3 regions of the Brevibacillus composti genome follow, and region 3 is predicted to be linked to each of the others. Evidence: riboswitches for the same ligand, from Rfam matches in the RefSeq annotation. Region 3 holds a riboswitch; each other region holds the start of a gene.
What was found. A riboswitch is a leader RNA that binds a small molecule or an ion and turns the genes downstream of it on or off. The one in region 3 is predicted to bind lysine.

Region 1 (2,269 bases), 2.1 Mb from region 3:
TCAAGGCCAGGGTTCTATTGATACAGTCATTGATCGGGCGGAGATCGAATTCGTTTCCCGTTATTTTTTCCAGCTGGGTACCGTAGCGAGAGTAATCGAGCCCGAGGAGATGGTGAGCCGCATACGCTCATGGTCTCAAGAACTTCTCCAGCATTACACGGTGACCGGCCAGACAGACCATGCATGACAGGGGGATGACAAAAATAGCGGGGAAAAGGCAGACTGCCGCCAAAAGCAGTGATAGCGGCAGCGATGAGGCGGGATGGAATACGGGTGCACGGTGTCCCTCTTCAATGAAACAAGACGGAGATCACCAGCCAAGCAGGAACGGCGAGAAGAGCCACAAAAGAGACCCAAGCCAGCCATAGCAGTTTGGGGCCTCGGTAGAGAGAATAAGCGATCAATAGATGAAAAAGATAGAGCAGCAAGGCCCCTTCAAAGCGGGGAGTAGCGTTCAAATACCAGGCGAGCGGAAAGTACAAGCACGCGCTCGCAATCAGGTATCGCCCATTTCCAGACATGATGGCTAAGAAGGCAAAGAGAAGGGAGAAGCCCGTCGACAGTAGGAATACGATGCTGACCATTACAACTGCGTCAAAAACCAGATCAGCGGTCCGAAAAAAGCAAAAACTGCAAACAGTCGCATCATCATGAAATAGTGCCGGGAAGGGTAACGCCGGGCTTGCCACTTGCCCAGTATCTCCCAGGCAGACCGCGGTTTTAACGCGATATACCCCGTGATCACAAACCAAAAGATGTAGAAAAGAATCCCGAAAACAGCTGCCATCTCCACGCCCCCTTTTTCTACATGTACGTCTGAAGTTCCAGCGGGTTTCACACTTTCGACCCACACAGGTTGACAAAATAAACAGACCATTGTAAACTCAAAGCATAATTGAATACGACCTCACTTAACACAGTGAGGTAGAGGTGCGATATTTAACAGTCCTTGGTGGAGTTGGAGAAGACGGTGAAGCCAAGGAGAAGGAAATGTCGCCGAAGCTCGTAATACGATTCTCACGTATTGCTTGCTGGGTCTGCAGTTAAGAGCTGCAGGACTGTCTCAATAAATGACCCGATTTATTGAGTTGTGCTATCTCGACTGGGGATGAGAGAGGTATGTTGGGCAACTATGTATATAGTGCGACCTGAGGCTATCTCAGGTCGTTTTTTATTTGGAAAAAGCCCTGCCAACAATCACACTAGAAAAAGGAGTATTCGAACATGAAAAAACATTCACCATTTCTCGCACTCTGTCTCTCGGCCATTCTTTTCGTCGCAGGATGCGGGACCAGCAACAGCACACCGGCGGCATCTTCGGACGAAGGCGTCTTTCGCGTAGGCATGGAAGCCGGGTATGCGCCTTTTAACTGGACGCAAATGGATGATTCCAACGGTGCGGTGAAAATCGACGGCAACGCCGAATATGCAGGCGGCTACGATGTGGAAATCGCGAAAAAGCTGGCCGACGGTCTCGGCAAAAAACTGGTGATCGTGAAAACGGAGTGGGATGGCCTGGTGCCGGCGCTGACTTCCGGCAAGATCGACGCCATCGTCGCGGGGATGTCCCCAACCGCCGAGCGGAAACAGACGATCGATTTCTCGGACAATTACTATAAATCGAATTTAGTGATGGTTGTGAAAAAAGGCGGCAAATACGAAGGCGCGAAGTCGATCCAGGATTTCAAAGGCGCGAAGGTAACCGCTCAATTGAACACCTTCCACTACTCCGTGATCAACCAGATTGAAGGGGTCGTGCAGGAGCCGGCGATGGACAACTTCCCGGCGATGAGAGTGGCGCTGGAATCCGGCATTATTGACGGCTATGTCTCCGAGCGTCCAGAAGCAGTCAGCGCATCCGCAGCCAATCCGAACTTCGCCATGGTCGAGTTTACAGACGGCTTTACGACTTCGGAAGATGATACCGCCATCGCTGTAGGCCTTCAGAAAGGCAGCGAGCTTACGGCGAAAATCAACGAAATTCTCGCAGGCATTTCCGAAGAAGAGCGTACCAGCATCATGGATGCCGCGATCAAAAATCAACCAGCAGCAAAATAATCATGTTGCGAAACCGGCTGCATCGCCATGCAGTCGGTTTTATGATGAACGGCTGCGGACAGCTCGCCGCCTGGTGCCGGTGAGCTTGCCAAGCAGCTTGGACGCAATGTGGAATGGGGGAAAAAGATGAGCTTTGAATGGATTGTCAAAATCATTACCGAAAACTGGCCCATGTTCCTGCGCGGGGCGGGCTGGACGTTGGTAATCGCCT
Region 2 (2,269 bases), 390 kb from region 3:
CGCATCGGATCGAAGCCTTTGACAACTCCAACATCCAGGGCGCGGAGCCGGTGTCAGCCATGGTGGTCTTCACGGATGGGCGGCCGGACAAAAAAGAGTACCGCAAATTCAAGATCAAAACGGTCGAAGGCCCTGATGACTACGGCTCCATGCGGGAAGTCATCCGCCGCCGCTACACCCGCCTGCTCAAGGAAAACCAGCCGCTGCCCGATCTGATCGTCATCGACGGCGGCAAGGGCCAGATCAGCGCGGCCATGGATGTGCTGGAAAATGAGCTGGGCCTGTATATTCCCGTCTGCGGGCTGGCCAAGGACGACAAACACAAGACGGCGCAGCTGCTCTATGGAAACCCGCCCGAGCCGGTCGAACTAAAGCGGGACAGCTACGAGTTTTATCTGCTTCAGCGCGTGCAGGATGAGGTACACCGCTTTGCCATCACGTTCCACAGGCAGTCGCGCACCAAGACGCTGCTCACCTCCCAGCTGGACGAGATTCCGGGAATTGGGGAAAAGCGGCGCAAGCTCCTGTTCCAGCATTTTGGCTCGCTCAAAAAGATGAGAGAGGCCACGGTAGAGGATTTCCGGCAGTTGGGCATCGGCGACAAATTGGCCCGGGAGATCATCGCCAAACTCCGAAAGATGGATCTGTAATTCACAGTCCTGAGCCTTTTTAACGAATGATCAAAATACTGTTTGAACAACAGTGGCAAGCGTGATATAATCCCTTTCAAACAGAATACTGTAACCTCACTTCCCCAATGGAGTGAGGTAGAGGCGCGAAAACCATGAGTACCACCCCGAGATCGGGAATCGTTGAAGGGCTGTGGAAAGGGGGATTCGCCGAAGTACAAAGAGAGACCCGCTCTCTTTTGTGCTGGGCCTGTGTTGAACAAATACAGGACTGTCATCTGGCCAATGCCCGATTGCCAGATGGAGAGCTATCTCACGAGTCTGCGTGCATGATTGTCAGGGTGTGTCTTTTTCTGTGTATCTGCACATGGATGACTCGCGTAGTCCAGGGAAGGAGGAACCGATCTTGTCTATACATGAGTAGGCAGCGGCAGGTGTATTCCTCGTCGCTGCCTTTTTTCATTGGAATATGCGCAACCGAAGAGAAAGACCTGTCGATGCAGATGTATATATGGAAAAAGGGAGAGAAGCCGCATGGGTTTGATCGTGCAGAAATATGGAGGTACCTCTGTTGGTACCGTTGAACGCATTTTTCGAGTAGCCGACCGGATTGTTGAAAATAAAGAAGCGGGCCATGACATGGTGATTGTCGTATCCGCCATGGGTAAATCCACAGACGTGCTGGTGGATATGGCAAAGCAAATTTCCCCGTATCCGTCGGAGCGAGAAATGGATATGCTCCTGGCCACAGGGGAACAGGTATCCATCGCCCTACTGTCGATGGCGCTGCATCAAAGAGGCTACGACGCTATCTCGCTGACGGGCTGGCAAGCGGGAGTCGTAACGGAATCGATTCACGGCAGAGCCCGGATCAAAGAGATTCAGACAGAGCGAATCCAGCGCGAACTAGCCCGGGGACGCGTCGTCATCGTGGCAGGTTTTCAGGGAGTCAGTGACGAAGGGGAAATTACCACGCTGGGCCGCGGCGGTTCCGACACCTCCGCAGTGGCGCTCGCAGCGGGCCTGAACGCCGAGAGATGCGAGATTTTTACGGATGTCGCAGGCGTCTTCACAGCCGATCCGCGCGTCGTTCCCGCTGCACAGAAGCTGGACAGCATCTCTTATGACGAAATGCTTGAGCTCGCCAATCTCGGGGCGGGTGTCCTGCACCCCCGCTCGGTCGAAGCGGCGAAAAAATATCAGGTGCGGCTCGTGGTCCGCTCCAGCTTTACCACAGAAGAAGGTACGTATGTAGAGGAGGTTCCCCAGATGGAAACAGGAAGAGTAGTAAGCGGAGTCGCCCATGATGAAGACGTGGCGAAGGTGACGGTCGTGGGCATGCCGGCCCGGGTAGGAACCTTGTCCCGCCTCTTTCACACGCTGGCGGACAATCAGGTGAATGTGGATATTATCATCCAAAGCTCCTACGACGCCGACGTCACCAATATTTCCTTCACCGTGGCAGGCAGCGACCTGCATAAAGCCCTGGATACGCTGGCCGCCAATCAATCCGAACTGGGCTTTGCCAAAGTGGACCATGAAGAAGGCTTGACGAAGGTCTCCATCGTCGGTGCGGGCATGGTGAACAATCCGGGCGTAGCAGCGGAGATGTTCCGCGTCCTGGCCGAGCAGGAGATTAC
Region 3 (2,269 bases):
ATCAACAGCTTGACGAAATCGATCGCACCCCCGTCTCCATAGGGGTTTTTCGTCGATCGGTCATCCAGCGATATCGTGAGGCTGCCGTCCTGCAGCAAGGGGAGATATTCATCCGGAATTTGCACGCTGATCAGCTTTCCGATCGGTCCATGCTGATTCAGAGAGTTGATGATCTTTTCCAGAAAAGGCGCACGGACGCCGTTCAGCTCTGCCGTATACTTCACCCGGCCGGGAAATTTCTGCGGCTGGTAGTCGTTGATAAAGAGCTGGAGAATCGCCCCTTTGATTGGCGTGTTCTTCGTGTCGAAAGTGACGGTTACCGGCACGACGGGATTGGCGTTCTTTCTGTACGCATTCGAACGGGTATAGCCATCGGCGATCTTGTCCCTCTCGGCTTCGGACAGCCCCGACGAGAAGGCGGGATAGAGGAAAGAACTGATCACCATCAACTGGTCCGTCCCCCGGGGATCATCCGGCTCTCTCTGGATGACGGGGTAGGGCGCAGCCGTGCTTTTTCCCGAAAACGGATCGTAATTTTCCGGCCATCCTTTGCCAAAATTGTCGATATCCCCGACCCGCACCATCAGGTCCGCCTCGTCCGTATCGTATTTCACCGCATACGGCTTGGACCAGTCGCCATTCAGCGGGTCGTTTGCGCGGTCCACCGGCGTTCCCGCGGCCATCGCCGCATGGCTTGTCCCTTGATTCAAAAAGCCTGTCAGACAGATGATCACGGCCAAGCACAGCATCAGCAGGCGCCAGGTACTCCTTCTCTCCATGGGTCCACCTCTTTCCTCTCGTCACGTTCTGCTTCAGTCTTCGTCCTGAAACAATCTCTCGTTGCTTTTCTATGTTCCCTGTCTATACGAGCGCTCGACTCTCGCTATGGTTCATTCGAACCATTGCTGGCATATTTATCATGATTCCTAATAATGGTACTATTCTACCATGAAGAAAGACCGGTGAGGATAGTCGGTTTTGAAACATCTGTTACGGGAGGGGGGGTGCCGCCAACCGGGCTGGCACAAACTCACACTTGATTTCTATCGGAAAACTCATATACTTGAACCGTAACATAATTTCATAATCAATATCCTCATCTTGCACGATGAGGATAGAGGTCGCGGCTTTTATATGATTCGGGACGAGATTCAGAGAAGATCAATGACTCCACGAGGAGGGAAAAGCCGCCGAAGCCTGCTGTGTGTTCTCTGCCGCACAGGCTGGGGCTGTACCCGAAAGGGACAGAACTGTCACGTTTGCCCGCCTGGCAGACGTGTTGTGCTATCTTCCGTGAAGGCTTGGTGGGGATTGGAGCATACCGCCCTTATGCCGTTTTGGCTATGGTGGTATTTTTTATTTCCAGCCGTCCTTCCCAAAAAAACAGAAAGGTCGTGCATGTGCGTTATGTCTTCTTCGAATCAACTGCAACGCGGATTAAAAGCCCGCCACCTGACGATGATCGCGATCGGCGGATCGATTGGCACCGGGCTTTTTCTCGCCAGCGGCGGCTCGATCCATTCCGCGGGTCCGGGCGGCGCTCTGGCGGCATATATCGCCATCAGCTTGATGGTCTACTTCCTGATGACGAGCCTCGGCGAGATGGCGGCCTTCATGCCTGTCTCCGGTTCCTTCAGCACGTACGCGGCCAAGTTCGTCGACCCGTCTCTCGGCTTCGCGCTGGGCTGGAACTACTGGTACAACTGGGCGATTACGATCGCCGTCGAACTCTCGGCCGGTGCGCTGATCATGAAATACTGGTTTCCGGACACCCCTTCGATGCTCTGGAGCGCTCTGTTTCTCGTCTTGATGTTTGGCCTCAATATGTTATCCGTAAAGGGATATGGCGAGTCGGAATTCTGGTTTTCTCTGATCAAAGTAAGCACCGTCATCATTTTTATCGTCGTGGGCACCCTGATGATCTTTGGCATCATGGGCGGGGAAGCAGTCGGCTTCACCAACTTTACCAAGGGAGAGGCACCGTTTCACGGCGGTTTTATGGCTATCCTCGGCGTCTTCATGATCGCCGGCTTCTCCTTCCAGGGGACCGAGCTGGTCGGGATTGCGGCCGGAGAGAGCGAAGATCCGAAGCGGAATATCCCCAAAGCGGTCAAGCAGATTTTCTGGCGCATCCTGCTCTTCTATATTTTTGCGATTTTCGTCATCGGTCTCTTGATTCCGTACGACAATCCCAATCTGGTCAGCGGCGACATTGCCGATATCGCAATCAGCCCGTTTACGCTCGTCTTTGAAAAAGCCGGCTTTGCTT

Region 1: linked by a shared signal. The riboswitch ahead of JD108_RS07755 (transporter substrate-binding domain-containing protein) and the one ahead of JD108_RS17830 (amino acid permease) in region 3 are both predicted to bind lysine.
Region 2: linked by a shared signal. The riboswitch ahead of JD108_RS16015 (aspartate kinase) and the one ahead of JD108_RS17830 (amino acid permease) in region 3 are both predicted to bind lysine.

The regions. Positions count from the first base shown of each region.
Region 1 is NZ_CP066308.1:1,482,057-1,484,325, forward strand. Features, by position in the region: gene JD108_RS07740 (helix-turn-helix transcriptional regulator) at 1-187, shown strand, start outside; gene JD108_RS07745 (hypothetical protein) at 291-584, opposite strand; gene JD108_RS07750 (hypothetical protein) at 584-787, opposite strand; lysine riboswitch at 918-1,104, shown strand; gene JD108_RS07755 (transporter substrate-binding domain-containing protein) at 1,225-2,058, shown strand; gene JD108_RS07760 (amino acid ABC transporter permease) at 2,185-2,269, shown strand, end outside.
Region 2 is NZ_CP066308.1:3,160,924-3,163,192, reverse strand. Features, by position in the region: gene uvrC (excinuclease ABC subunit UvrC) at 1-650, shown strand, start outside; lysine riboswitch at 761-948, shown strand; gene JD108_RS16015 (aspartate kinase) at 1,164-2,269, shown strand, end outside.
Region 3 is NZ_CP066308.1:3,546,835-3,549,103, forward strand. Features, by position in the region: gene JD108_RS17825 (cadherin-like beta sandwich domain-containing protein) at 1-779, opposite strand, end outside; lysine riboswitch at 1,108-1,295, shown strand; gene JD108_RS17830 (amino acid permease) at 1,399-2,269, shown strand, end outside.